3 regions of the Megasphaera vaginalis (ex Bordigoni et al. 2020) genome follow, and region 3 is predicted to be linked to each of the others. Evidence: riboswitches for the same ligand, from Rfam matches in the RefSeq annotation. Region 3 holds a riboswitch; each other region holds the start of a gene.
What was found. Region 3 has a riboswitch for FMN ahead of C0977_RS09430 (FGGY-family carbohydrate kinase). Riboswitches for the same ligand answer to the same signal wherever they lie in the genome.

Region 1 (4,774 bases), on a different contig from region 3:
GCTAGCAGCCAACATGTGCCTCATTTCACGGAGAATGATATAGTGAAGTATAACTCGTTCAAAACAAATAACTCCAACAATGAGAATATAAGAAATCAAAAAATAAGAACGAGGCAGAATATATCCAAATGCAGAAACGATACACCAAAAAAAAGCTACCCCCAGCGAAGATGCTAAAATAATATCTTTTATCTCATGAAGGCCCAAGTAACGCCACATACGCGTATACAGCCGAAATATCAGCAGTGGCAACACGTAAGCTACCACGATTGCCGGTAAAAGGTGGACAACAATTAACGAGTAGGGATTATCTAAAACGTTGTCAAAGCGCAAATAAAGGGAAAAAAAAGCAACAAATAAAATGGATAATATATCCAAAGATAATAAAAAAAACGGCAGTAAATATTTTCTCATTGTCATCTTATCCTTAAAAACAATAAATTGATCAATAATCAGAGATAGAATAAATTCTTATATTAATACATAACTTATTTAATTTTAACACGTATACTAGCACATGAAAAGACCAAAACCGAAGAGCATTTGTAAAAGGCCCCGAATTCATTCGTTTATTGATTTATAAGTATAGCACATTTCTTCTTACAATGTAGAGTAAAAATACAGTAAAGAAAGACCGGCGTTTTCACGCTGTTCTGTACGTTAAGCCGTTACAGGAAGTTCATTTCCGATTTCTTTTCATTCAGTTTTCATAGTATAATCAAAATACGTATAATCATGCAATAACGCTCCGACCCAATTGTTCTGAGCCGGAGCGTTATTGCATGATCGTATCTTAAATTTCTTTCAATAAATTTGCCATTTCAATGGCTGCCGTGGCTACGTCGAAGCCCTTGTTTCCCGCCTTTGTGCCGGCCCGTTCTACGGCTTGTTCGATATTTTCCGTCGTAATCACGCCGAAGAGAACGGGGACGCCCGTCTTTAGGGACGCTTGGGCAATGCCCTTGGCTGCTTCATTGCAAACGAGGTCATAGTGGCTCGTGGCACCGCGAATGACGGCGCCGAGGCAGATGACGGCGTCATACTTGCCTGATTCGGCCATTTTCTGCGCTACCAGAGGGATCTCGAACGAGCCGGGAACCCATGCCGTCGTAATATCGTCATCGTTCACGCCGTGACGGTGAAAAGCGTCATAAGCGCCGCCGAGAAGACGGCTGCCGATGAATTCGTTGAAACGGGCGACGACGATGCCCATCTTTAAGCCTTGACCGAGTAAATTACCTTCTTTGATGTGTGCCATAGTGTACACGCTCCTATCTTTATCGTTTATGTATGTATTGTCAGAGAGTTAACTCTTAAAAACCATTTTCCAGCAGTGACTGCAGCGACAGCTTGCCCTTGCCCCGCGCCGTATAGTCCGCCGTAAAATTATGGACGTATTTGCCGATCATATCCGTTTCCAGATTGACGACGGCGCCGACTTTTTTCGTGAGCAACGTCGTATTCGCCATGGTGTGGGGAATGACGGAAACGGTAAACGCCTCGGCGGAAACAGAGGCAACGGTCAGGCTGATACCGTCGATAGCAATGGAACCTTTCTCGACAATGAAGGGTGACAGTTCCTTTTCAATGGCGATTGTCAGCACGCGGGCAATGCCGTCCGTAGCGATCTGCTGTATGCGGCCCATACTGTCGATATGGCCGCTGACGATATGTCCGCCCAAACGGCTGCCGAGCTGCAAGGCCCGTTCCAGATTCACCTGCGAACCGCTGCGGATGTCGCGCAGCGACGAACGGCGCATCGTTTCGTGCATGACGTCGGCAGTAAAAGAAGACGCCGTCATCGTCGTAACGGTCAGGCAGACGCCGTTGACGGCAATGCTGTCGCCGATCTGCGTTCCTTCCAGCACCTTCTTCGCTTCAACAGTCAGCCGAATGGAATCGGCCTTGCGGTCCATGGCGCCGACAGTTCCCAATTCCTCAATGATTCCAGTGAACATACGTTCCCTCCCGTTCCGCGTTATACGCCGTAATCAGGATATTCCCGTCATGAATCTCGGCATTTTCATACGTAAGCGTCATACATTCGTCAAGGCTGTCGACACCCATGCCGCCGACCGCTGTCGTCGCCTTCTCACCGCCGATTACTTTATTGCCGATAAAGGCATACACCTTGTCGACCAGTTTATGATCGAAGAAACTGCCGTGAATAGTACTGCCGCCCTCTACGAGAATGCTCCTAATGCCTTCTTCCCGATACAACAAGTTCAGGGCCGCCGGCAAATCGACGCATTTTCCGTCGTGAAGCGGCGCCAGCAGAATTTTGACACCTGCTCGCTTCAAAGCCCGCATCTTTTCGACGGGGCATAAGAAAGTCGTCACGACGATCGTCGTCGTCGTCTTGTCGGTAACGACTAACGACTTCAGGGAGATTCGCCCCTTTGTATCGAGAACGACACGGATCGGCTGATGCGGCGCGTCGTGATCGTCCCGCCTGATGCGGCTCGTCAACAGAGGATTGTCGGTTTCCACTGTGTGAATGCCGACGAGGATCGCGTCGTAAGTCGAGCGGAGATAATGCCCGTGCGACCGCGCCCAGTCATTCGTAATCCACTGCGACCGCCCCGTCCGTGACGCCGTGCAACCGTCGAGACTCTGCGCCAGCTTCACGGCGATAAAAGGCTTTTCGACAAGCATGTTCTTGATGAAAACTTCGTTCAGCTGCGCCGCTTCTCCCGATAACAGGCCGATCTCTACGGGAATGCCGGCCTGCCGCAGAATGGCGGCCCCTTTACCGGCTACAAGAGGATTGGGATCCAGCATGGCCATGTATACCTTGGCAATGCCGTGTTCGGCCAGCGTCTTGGCGCACGGCGGCGTCCTGCCGTAATGGGAACACGGTTCCAAGGTCACGTAAGCAGTTGCACCGTTGGCGGCTTCACCTGCTTCACGCAGAGCCCAAACCTCAGCATGCGGCGTGCCGGCCTGATGATGGTACCCCTTTCCGACGATCCTGCCGTCCTTGACGAGAACACAGCCGACAGCCGGATTGGGCGTCGTGTAGCCGAGTCCGAGCCTTGCCAGAGCCAGTGCTTCTCTCATGTATTCTATCGGTTCCAACACGTTCCTTCCTTTCGGTATCATATAAAAAAAGGCTATTGGGAGCTGTTCCAATAGCCTTTTAAGCACAACAAAAACAAGCCTGCCGTCTTTTTCCATCCAGACTGTACTGTCGGTACCGAAATCGCATCGGTTCAACCTCCGAAGGAGGTTAGCGGACTATGACCGCCGGTCAGGAATTGAAAGCGTCGCTTTCGCACCTTGCCCCAAAGACTATATGATACGTATAGTATTTACAGAAAAATTATATCATAAAGGCATACGCATGACAAGTATTACCGCAGCGCAGCAATGGCGGCCCGCCTGTCTGCGGCGCCGAAAACGGCGCTGCCTGCAACGAGGAAGGTCGCGCCGGCGGCTTTTACGGCAGCGGCCGTATCCGCATTAACGCCGCCGTCGACTTCAATAACAGCCGTTTTATTGCCGACTGCCGCCAGAAGATCTCCGGCCTCCTTGATCTTGGCGAGGGTGTACGGAATGAACCGCTGACCGCCGAATCCGGGATTGACGCTCATGATCAGGATCATGTCGAGAAGCGGCGCCACGCACTGCAAGGTTGCTACCGGCGTCGCCGGGTTCAGGGCCGCGCCGGCTTTCATGCCGGCTTCGTGAATCTGCTGCAAAAGACGATCCAGATGAGGACAGGCCTCCTGATGAACAGTTACGTACGTCACGCCGGCCTTGGCCAAACCGTCAACGTACGTTTCCGGATGCTCCACCATGAGATGAGCGTCGAGCGGCAGTGTCGTACAATTCCGCAACTTGGCGATAACCGGCACGCCGAAGGTCAGATTGGGAACGAAATGGCCATCCATCAGATCGAGATGAATATAGTCCGCCCCTTTGGCTTCCACGTCCTTGATCTCTTCGGCCAAGCGTGAGAAGTCGGCAGATAAAACAGAAGGTCCGATGTATATCATTACCGTCATTTCCTTTCTTTGAGAGAAGTCATGATCTTACAGTATGTTTCATAGCGCTCCGGCTGAATCAACCCGTCCGCTAAGGCGGCCTTGACGGAACAATCCGGCTCCGTCAGATGGCGGCACGACGAAAAACGGCACTGCCCCGCATAGGCGGCCAGATCGGGAAAAAGTCCGATCACTTCCGTTTCCGCCAGATGTTCGAAATCGAGGGCGCTGAAGCCGGGCGTATCGACGACAAAAGTGTCCGGCGAAAATTCCATAATCTCCGAATGACGTGTCGTATGACGACCGCGCCCGATTTTTTCACTGACCGCGCCGACGGACAGGTCACTGCGGCCGAGCAAACGCGCCAGGAGACTCGATTTGCCGACACCGGACGGCCCGGCAAAGGCCGTCATCTGCCGCGGCAGTATGGCGCGCAAAGCCGCAAGGCCTTCACCGGAATGAGCGGAAGCCAGATAGACTTCATAGCCGCATTTTCGGTAAAAAGCGGCATATCGTTCCGCCTGCTGCCGATCCAGATCACACTTGTTGAAACAGAGTTTCGGGTGAATATGGTCATATTCACAGGTCATAAGCATCTTGTCGACCAAAAATCGATTCGGATCCGGCGACCGGGCCGCCATAATGATCACCATCTGATCGATATTGGCGACAGCCGGACGGCGCAAAGCGTTCCGCCGCGGCAAAACGGCTTCCACTACGCCCTTTCCGTTCCCCAGTTCCGTGATTTCAACAATATCGCCGACGACGACCTTCGCCTTCATCCTGCC
Region 2 (4,774 bases), on a different contig from region 3:
CAGGCAACGGCGCAACGGCCGCAACCGGTGCATAACACTTCGTCAATGTGAATAATCTTGCGCTTCATAGACGATCCTCCTTAGCGATTTTTCATAGACAGGACTTTTGTTTCTGCGTCCAGTATAGTACAATAAAAACAGCATGTATGTTGTTTTTGCAACGGGGGGGGGATCATATGGAGACGTATACTGCCATTATTAAGGAATCCGTTTTGTTTAATCATATGGATGCGGCCGATGTCGGGCCGTTTTTGGAATCCATGGGCGCCAGAAAACGGAAATTCAGCAAAGGAAGCTTCGTTTTTTATGCCGGCGACGATATCAAGACGATCGGCTTTGTCGTTAAAGGCATTGTGCATATTGTACAGGAAGATTATTGGGGCAATCGCAATATTTTAGCGCGTATACAGGCGGGAAATCTCTTCGGCGAGGCTTTTGCCGCATTACCTGATGCGCAATCGGAAGTGGACGTTATCGTCACGGAAGACGCGGAAATCATCTTTGTCGACGTGACCAAAATATTGCATGGCGGTGTCGTGCTGACACCGCAGCAGGGACAATTTGTGAGCAATTTATTGGCGCTGATGGCGCAGAAAAATCTGATTTTGACTCGCAAAATACGCTATATATCACAGCGCTCGACGCGTCAGAAGCTGATGGCCTATCTGTCTGGCGAGGCTCGCAGCAGACGATCGGCTACGTTCCGTATCGATTTTAACCGGCAGCAGTTGGCAGATTTTTTATCCGTAGATCGCAGTGCCATGTCGTCCGAGTTGAGTCGTATGAAAGCGGAAGGGCTGATTGATTACAAAAAAGAAAAATTTACGTTAAAAGAAATATAGCTGCCGAAAAGGCAGCTATATTTCTTTTATTTTAAGTGAGGAAGAATGTGCCCCATTTTGTTTTTCTTTGTTTCCAAATAAAATTCATCGAATTCCTGCGGCCGCATTTCGATCGGAACACGTTCGGTGATTTCAACGCCGAATCCTTCCAGTCCGTATACTTTTAACGGATTATTGGTCAGAAGGCGAATTTCTTTTGCTCCCAAATCCTGCAGAATTTGCGCGCCGATCCAATATTCACGCAGATCCGGAGCGAAGCCCAACTTTTCGTTGGCTTCTACCGTATCATAACCTTGTTCTTGCAGCATGTAGGCCTTCAGTTTGTTAATCAAGCCGATACCGCGCCCTTCCTGACGCATGTACAGGAGAATGCCGCGGCCTTCTTTATCTATCTGGTGCATGGCGGCCGCTAACTGTTCACCGCAGTCACAGCGCTGCGAACCGAAGACATCGCCTGTCAGACATTCGGAGTGAACGCGGCAGAGCAAGTCTTTTCCGTCGCCGATCTCGCCTTTGACCATGGCCACGTGATGTTCGCCGGTCAAATCGTTGACGTAGCCGAAAATACGGAATTTTCCGAATTTTGTCGGCATTTTTGCTTCCGCTTCGCGACTGACATGTTTGTCGTGACGGCGGCAGTAGTTCTGAAGATCATGGATGGTAATGAATTTCAACTTATATTCGTCGGCCAATTTCCACAGATCCGGGGTCTGCATCATCGTACCGTTGTCGGCCATGATCTCGCAGCAAATACCGACCTGTTTCAGACCTGCCAGCCGCATCAAATCGACGGTCGCTTCCGTATGGCCGCTGCGGGCCAAAACGCCGCCTTTTTTGGCGATGAGAGGGAACATGTGTCCGGGACGTCGAAAATCTTCCGGGCGAACCGTTTCGTCGGCACATTTGCGAACTGTCAACGCCCGCTCGACGGCGGAAATACCTGTTGTCGTATCTTTGTGATCAATCGAAACGGTGAATGCCGTTTCGTGATTATCCGTGTTTTCGCCGACCATGGGGTACAGGCCGAGACGATGGGCGTATTCCTGGCTGACAGGCATGCAGATCAGCCCTTTGCCATAGGTGGCGACAAAATTCATTATTTCTGTCGTGCAGAATTGACCGGCGCAAATCAAATCGCCTTCGTTTTCACGATCCGGATCATCTGTGACGATGATCAAATGACCGGCCTGCAATTCGGCAATCGCTTCTTCTACGGTGTTGTATTGATGCTTTTCCAATGATAAAACCTCCTGACATTATAAGAGCCCTGTCGGCTGCAAGAGCCGTCAGGGCCGTTTGATGAGTTCATGGGTCGCGCAAAAAACACGACTCATATCTTCTTTCATCCAGACTATACTGTCGGTTTTGGAATTGCACCAAATCAACGCCTGTACAACGTTCGCGGACTATACCGCCGATCGGGAATTACACCCTGCCCTGAAGATATTTTGGAGTACTTGTTTATTATACAGATAAACCGATCGTTTTGCAATACTGTCATCAAGGTGGAATTTGCTCAACAGACCGTGTTTTCTTGACGCGCCGGGGGAAAAGAGCGCGCCCCTCTTTATCTTCGAAGATAATCGCGGTATACTTATAAGACAGGTTTCCTTTATCCGCAGAGAGGGGCTGGCAATGTGGCAGAGCGCAGGCGGCGCAGCAATCGTAGAAAAAAAACGGGACAGAGAAAATATAAACTGCTGATCGTCGTTATTTTGATTTTCGGCGGCATTCTTTTGACCAGCAGGATGTATCAGATCTGGGTAATTCATCAGGACATGAAGCGGACCGTAGAGGAACGTGAAGCGTTGGAGCAAGAAAATCAGGCGTTGCAGACCGCGCACGATAAATTGCTTGATCCGGAAGAAATTGCTAATAAGGCGCGGCAACAATTCGGGCTGGCAAAGCCGGGAGAAATTCCGTATCGGCGGTAATGATGCGAAAATTTATGATTGGGAATTGAATTTTTTTATTATTGTAGGTATAATGTGCTTGATATATACTAACTACGTATTTTTAAGGAGGATCATGTAGCAGCATGTCAATCGAAGTAGGGAGTGTGCTGGAAGGCATTGTAACGGGCATTACCAAGTTTGGTGCATTTATTGAATTACCTGACAAAAAGGTCGGCTTGGTTCATATTTCCGAAGTTGCCAATGAGTATGTCAAGGATGTCCATGATTTTTTGAAGGTTCAGGATAAGGTAAATGTCAAAGTCTTATCTGTTGACGAAAAAGGAAAAATCGGGTTATCCATCAAACAGACCCAGGCGGCGCCGGCTAAAAAAGAATTTTATCCGAAAAAAGAAATCCGCCAGCATCGCAGTTTTGATCAGAATCGCCGTTCTGCAGCTCCGGCATCATTTGAAGATCGACTCAGTAAGTTTTTGAAAGACAGCGACGAACGTCTTATGGATCTGAAGCGGAATACGGAATCAAAACGCGGCGGCAGAGGAGCCAGACGCTCCGATTGATAGACGGCTTGAGGGAATCATATGGTGAAGAGGAGTATTCCTGCGGGAATGCTCTTTTTGTTTTATGACATCTCGGATAGAGGCGGAGAGATTATGACTGAATACAAGAATTATGCTGTTATCGATATTGGCTCCAATTCTTTGAGGCTGATGAAAGGGCTTCTCGATCGATCGGGGCAATGGCAGTTTTCTCCTAAAGAGTTGGTGACAACGCGGCTTGGCAAGGATGTAGGCAAAACCGGGCGCTTGTGGGCCCCCGGGCGAGAGGCGTCGCTTGACGTGTTGGAACGATGGGCGCATCAGCTGTCGGGGATTCCTGTTTGCGCTGTTGCTACGAGCGCTGTTCGGGAAGCCAAAGACGGGCAGGCTTTTTTGGCTGAAATCCGCTGTCGTTTCGGCTGGAATTGCCGCACCGTTTCCGGTCGTGAAGAAGGAAGTCTCAGCTTCTGCGGCGCCACTGCCGCCGTGCCTCCGGAAAGATTGGTGACCGTGCTCGATATTGGTGGCGGCAGCAGTGAAATGACTGTCGGTAAAAATGGCGCCATGCTTACGACGCACAGCTATCCTCTCGGTGCCGTGCGTTTGACAGAAGGTGTGCTCACAACCGCCGCCGAGATAGCAGCCGTTGAACTTCGGTGCAACGTGGCGTGGCTGCCGTTGCCGGTAAAAACGCAGTACCTGATTGGCGTCGGCGGCACGTTGACGACGCTGGCAGCCATGGATTTGGGCCTTGCCTGCTATGATCCGAAACGCATTGAAGGATACAGCGTTTCGCTGGAACGGCTCAATTTCCAGATTTCCCGGCTGACGGCAATGGCGCCTGAAGAGCGGAAACATGTCGCCGGACTGCAGCCGGAGCGGAGCGAAATCATTGTGACCGGTCTCATTATCGCGCGTTCTTTCATGAAATATTACGGCTTTACAGTTCTTTCCGTCAGTGAAAAGGACCTGTTGGAAGGCGTTTTTTACAAAGAAGCTTTTTACGATGCGGCGCGGATGGTTTTTTGACGGAGGTGCCTATGGATTTCGTTCGTAAAGTGGCAGCATATTGCCGTGACAGCGGCTTGTTGCACCGAGATGAATGTATCGTTATTGCCTGTTCCGGCGGGCCCGACTCGTTGGCGCTGCTCGATGTTTTCAGCCGGCTGCGGCAGGAATGGCGGTTGCGGCTGGTTGTCTGCTATGTTCACCATGGTATTCGGGCCGCAGCCGATCGGGAAGCAGCCGTCGTTGAGCGAGCGGCAATGGAGCGGGAATGCGCTTTTTATTGTCATCGCGTTCGTGTACCGCAGCTGGCTGCGGCAACCCGTGAATCAATTGAGACGGCAGGCCGAAAAGTGCGCTACCGTCTGTTGCGGCAGACGGCGGCCGCTGTCGGTGCGGCGGCTATCGCCGTCGCGCATCACCGTGATGATCAGGCCGAAACGGTACTGCACCATTTTTTGCGCGGCAGCGGCAC
Region 3 (4,774 bases):
CTATTATACCACAAGGCGAAAACGGCGTGCGCCGTCATTTTTTTATAACACTGCGCGACGGTCTTGCATTTGTCCCAAAATGCCGTATACTGAAAGGGATCTTGTCAAAGGAGCGATCGATCATGAAAAAAATGATTCTCGCCGCAGCGCTTGCCGCATCTTTCATCACCGGTGCAGCGGCGGCCGAAACGTACCATACCTACACGGACAGAGAAAACAGATTTACCCTGTCCCTGCCAGACAGCTTTACCGTCGTCACGCCGCTGCGCCGGGAAGTGAAACTGGCCGCCGTCCGTCCCGACGGCAAAATCTGCACGCAGATTTCTGAAGAACCCTGGAGCGACGCGGAAAAAAAACAGGGCGGCAATCGCCTGCTGAATTGGCAAAAATCATATCTTGCCGCACTCGCTAAGGATGCGGGCATTTCCCGACTGCACCACGAACTCACCGTCCTGAACGGGCGCCAATGTCTGCGCATTTCTTATACCTGCACCCTTCCCTACGGCAATGATACCCTCGCGTTGTACGTCGAACGCATTATCTTTACCGACGGCGACAAGATCATTACCGTGATGAACAGTGTCGAAGAAAAAAGAAAAGAAACGGCACTGCCGCTGTTCGATACGATTGCCGGCTCTTTCTTCTTTTATTGAAAAACGGCGGCAGCCGATCAAAAAAGCCTCCGCACTGCGTAAAATCGCAATGTGGAGGCTTTTCTTTTACACCTGGCCGAAAGCAGGCGAATTATTCATAATCGTAGAAGCCTTTGCCCGTTTTACGGCCGAGGTAGCCGGCCTGAACATATTTGGCGAGCAACGGGCACGGACGATATTTAGGATCGCCGAAACCGCTGTAAAGAACGTTCATGATATGAAGAACAACGTCGTTACCGATCAAATCGCTGAGAGCCAAGGGTCCCATGGGATGATTGAAACCGAGTTTGCAGACATTGTCGATATCTTCTTTGGAAGCGACGCCTTCCATCAAAGCTTGGATCGCTTCGTTGATCATCGGAATGACGACACGGTTGCCTACGAAGCCCGGGAAATCGGCAACTTTTACAGGACTCTTGCCCAATTCGATAGAAGCTTCTTCAACTTTTTTGTATGTTTCTTCAGACGTAGCAATACCGTTAATAACTTCGATCAATTTCATTACCGGAGCGGGATTGAAGAAATGCATGCCGATAACTTTATCCGGACGATTGGTAGCTGCGGCGATTTCCGTAATCGGCAAGGAAGACGTGTTGGAAGCCAAGATCGTATGCGCCGGGCATTTTTCGCCCAAGTTCCGGAAAATTTCCGCTTTGATCTTCATGTTTTCGATAGCCGCTTCAACAACGAGATCAACATCTTTCATGTTTTCTTCCGTAATTTCAACGATGCCCGTCAATTTGCCCATGCATGCGTCTTTATCGGCTTGCGTCATTTTTTCTTTGGAAACCAGTTTCGTTAAGCTTTTGTCGATTTTCTTAACGCCGCCGTCAATGAATTCCTGTTTGATATCGTTCAAGATAACGTCGCAGCCTTTTGTCAGGAAGACTTGAGCAATACCGGAACCCATTGTACCTGCACCAATTACCATTACTTTTTTACAAAACATGTCTAACTCCTCCTTTAAATTGTCGCGTGATTTTTTTCACTTAACAGTTCCAAAAAAAAGCACGCAAATTAAAAATCAGATGCATTGCTTACACTCATAGTATATCACTTCCTGTGAAAAAATCCACTACATATGGGGTGTATATTTCATTAAAACCCATATCCACATATATATTTTTCGCTGTCCTGTATGAATTCCTATGACTTTTAATTATACGTTTCTGGAATTATTACTAACGCAAAGTCTTTTTTGAGACACTAATAGCGAAAACATTACACCCTTTTTCACAATATGACAAATAAAAAAGGCCGGATAATCCGGCCTTTCCGCGCTTATATGCCGCTTGCCTGCAGCGCTTCCAACAGCTTTTTCCTCCGTCCATACTGTTGCTGATAATAGTCCGTTACAGACTGCTGAGGAGAGAAAGTATCTTTGACGATGAAATTCGTTTGCAAGGCTTCTTTCAAATCGGTCACATCGCCTTGGCTGTACGCCGCTACCAGGCAATTGGTCGGCACGGCGCCGCCGGCCACTTCCAGCGTAACGACTTCCGTCGCCAACATATCGGCCTTGATCTGATTCCAAAGCGCGTCACGACTGCCGCCTTCCGTGACCGTAAGCTGCGACAAGTCGATGCCGGCGCTGCGGTAACGTTCGGTAATTTCCAGATAATCGTAGCCGATCCCTTCGAGGACGCACCGCCACATGGCGCCTTGATCGGAATCGAGCGTCAAACCGGAAAAAACGCCGCGCACATCCGGGTAATCGCCGTTGCCGCCGGTCAAATAGGGGATAAAAAACGCGCCGTCGCAGCCGGCGGGATGACGGCGTGCCAATTCGTCGAGCGTACCGTAATACTCATCGCTCTGCTTTCGACAAACGCTGTCCTTGAACCAGCGAAGCGCCAGACCGCCGGTCCGGACGAAGCCCCAATAGAAATACGTGTTTTCCAGCGTTCCGGAATTGAAGATCAGTCCGCTGCCGGGAACGGAAAGAGCGGGAATGATGCCGTCTGTCGACACGCAGAACATGGCGCACGTGCCGGCTACGTCAACGCCGCGCCCGGCTTCGAGAATACCGCTGCCCATCATGGATTCCATCGTATCGCCGGCGCCGGCGCAGATGGGAATGCCGGCGGGAAAGCCCGTTTCTTCGGCATCCTTTTCGCACAAAGAGCCGATAATATCCCACGGTTTTACAATGCGCGGCAAATAGGCCGCGTCAATGCCGAGAATTTCCAACTGCCGCGGCGACCATTCCTTTTGCATTACATGATAGCCCAATCCCCAGCCCGAAAGCGTGCCCCAGTCGATAAAGGCGTCGTTCCCGCCGAGTCCGGCGAGGTGCAGCAGAACATACGGGCAATTATGAACGAATTTAACGCCTTTGGCGGCAAAAGCCGGCACATGTTTCAGAAACCAGCGCGCAAACATGGCCGGAAACATGACGCTCGGTTCGGCATTGCCCGTCTCTTCAGCCCAGATCCGCAGTCCCTGCGCCTTTAGCCGTTCGACATCATCTGCCGTACGGCTGTCAAGATAATTGACATACGGCGTAACGGGATTTCCGGCGGCGTCAATGCCGGCGATGCCGCAAATGATCCCGTCGCCCATGATGGCCCGTACCGACTTGACGGATAAATGCTTCTGCCGCATCTGATAACTGCACGAACGCATGCACTGCTTGATCAGCCGATAGTACTCGTCAATATCCATCTCCACCCAGCCGGGCTGCGGATAAGACAGCGTCGTCTTCGCCGTGTCCATGGCTACGCAATTCATCTGCCCGTCATAGACGGCAACTTTCACGCTTTGCGTGCCGGCATCAAAACCGAGATAATAATTTTTCTCCATCATTGCCTCCTTACGCCTTCGACACAAAGAAAAAAAGACCGGAAAAACCAGTCTTTGCATGGGAAACAAGGCAAGGCAAACAGGCCCTGCAGCCGTCTTTTCCCATCCAGACTGTAACTGTCGGTATCGAAATTGCATCGATTCAACTCTTTTCAGAGCTTGCGGACTGTACCGCCGGTCAGGAATATGAAGGAAGCCCCTTCTCACCTTGCCCCAAAGACGATTTTATATTCGATTTGTTTTCTTCCCTTCATGATACAGGGAGAGCTAAAAAAATGCAAGAAGGATTTACTTGACATGATGGAAAAAAAAGCTGCTCAATTTGGAAACGAGCGTATCCGTCGACGCCTCACAAGCAGGAAAACGCTGCAAGCCGCTTTTTTGCTCGATACAAGACAGAAAAGCATCCATCGACTGCGCAATATCAAGGAGCGTCTCGCCCGTCAGCGCATCCAGCCAGGCGCCGTTATGCAGATCGTATCGCTCCAGGATCGCCCACAGATGCGCAAACTCCTGATCCTTACCGGCGTCGGGAAACACTTGCAGCAGGACGATTCGCGATTTTTCCGCCAACGGCTTGTCAATAAAAGCCTGCACGTCTACTTGTTCGGCAAAGTGCGGCAGCCAGCGGTGCAGCACCGTTTCATAAAAGGCGAAGAGAGACAAAGAAGCAGCACGTTCATAACGGCGTGCTGCCTTCTCTGCATGGAATCGGTTCTTCTCTCTTCGTTTTGCCGCCAAGCGCGCGAAGGCCTGATAATCGGCCCAAAGCTCGCCTGTCAGCGAAGCCTTCATGATCGCCGCCTCGCCGTTATCGAATACGGTGATATCAATTTTAGACTTCATCAGCGCGGACCTGCTTATAATTGACTCGTGCAATGCGGACAGCGTGTCGCGTCATCGGCTACGGGCTGTTTGCAATAAGGGCAGAGACGCGGTTCCGGAGCATCATCTTCTTCTTTCTTCGAGAGTCGGTTGATCTGGGAAATAACCACGAAAATCGCAAAGGCGATAATTAAAAATTCAACGACCGTATTGATGAATAACCCGTAAGCGATGACGGGAACGCCTTGTGCCTGCGCTTCCGCCAGCGTTTCGACATGTTTGCTGCCGAGAGAAATGAATAAGTTCGAAAAATCGACGCCGCCGAGAATCAGCCCCAAAGGCGGCATGATGATATTGGCAATCAGCGAAGCGACGATCTTGCCGAATGCCGCGCCGATGACGACGCCGACAGCCATGTCGATGACATTGCCGCGCAAAACAAACGCTTTGAATTCTTCCATAAATTGTTTCATAAGTACCTCCTGTTGTTCAGC

Region 1: another riboswitch for FMN. It lies ahead of ribD (bifunctional diaminohydroxyphosphoribosylaminopyrimidine deaminase/5-amino-6-(5-phosphoribosylamino)uracil reductase RibD); the one in region 3 lies ahead of C0977_RS09430 (FGGY-family carbohydrate kinase).
Region 2: another riboswitch for FMN. It lies ahead of C0977_RS04075 (bifunctional 3,4-dihydroxy-2-butanone-4-phosphate synthase/GTP cyclohydrolase II); the one in region 3 lies ahead of C0977_RS09430 (FGGY-family carbohydrate kinase).

What each region holds. Positions count from the first base shown of each region.
Region 1 is NZ_OEQB01000001.1:25,024-29,797, forward strand. It holds gene C0977_RS00120 (polysaccharide biosynthesis protein) at 1-414, opposite strand, end outside; gene ribE (6,7-dimethyl-8-ribityllumazine synthase) at 794-1,258, opposite strand; gene C0977_RS00130 (riboflavin synthase) at 1,314-1,958, opposite strand; gene ribD (bifunctional diaminohydroxyphosphoribosylaminopyrimidine deaminase/5-amino-6-(5-phosphoribosylamino)uracil reductase RibD) at 1,939-3,078, opposite strand; FMN riboswitch at 3,162-3,296, opposite strand; gene rpe (ribulose-phosphate 3-epimerase) at 3,354-3,998, opposite strand; gene rsgA (ribosome small subunit-dependent GTPase A) at 4,004-4,774, opposite strand, start outside.
Region 2 is NZ_OEQB01000002.1:322,186-326,959, forward strand. It holds gene C0977_RS04065 (ATP-binding protein) at 1-68, opposite strand, end outside; gene C0977_RS04070 (Crp/Fnr family transcriptional regulator) at 177-842, shown strand; gene C0977_RS04075 (bifunctional 3,4-dihydroxy-2-butanone-4-phosphate synthase/GTP cyclohydrolase II) at 869-2,080, opposite strand; FMN riboswitch at 2,173-2,291, opposite strand; gene C0977_RS04080 (FtsB family cell division protein) at 2,480-2,776, shown strand; gene C0977_RS04085 (S1 domain-containing RNA-binding protein) at 2,881-3,315, shown strand; gene C0977_RS04090 (phosphatase) at 3,409-4,323, shown strand; gene tilS (tRNA lysidine(34) synthetase TilS) at 4,335-4,774, shown strand, end outside.
Region 3 is NZ_OEQB01000007.1:98,184-102,957, forward strand. It holds gene C0977_RS09420 (hypothetical protein) at 123-653, shown strand; gene C0977_RS09425 (3-hydroxybutyryl-CoA dehydrogenase) at 745-1,602, opposite strand; gene C0977_RS09430 (FGGY-family carbohydrate kinase) at 1,935-3,458, opposite strand; FMN riboswitch at 3,546-3,680, opposite strand; gene C0977_RS09435 (hypothetical protein) at 3,744-4,301, opposite strand; gene mscL (large conductance mechanosensitive channel protein MscL) at 4,316-4,753, opposite strand.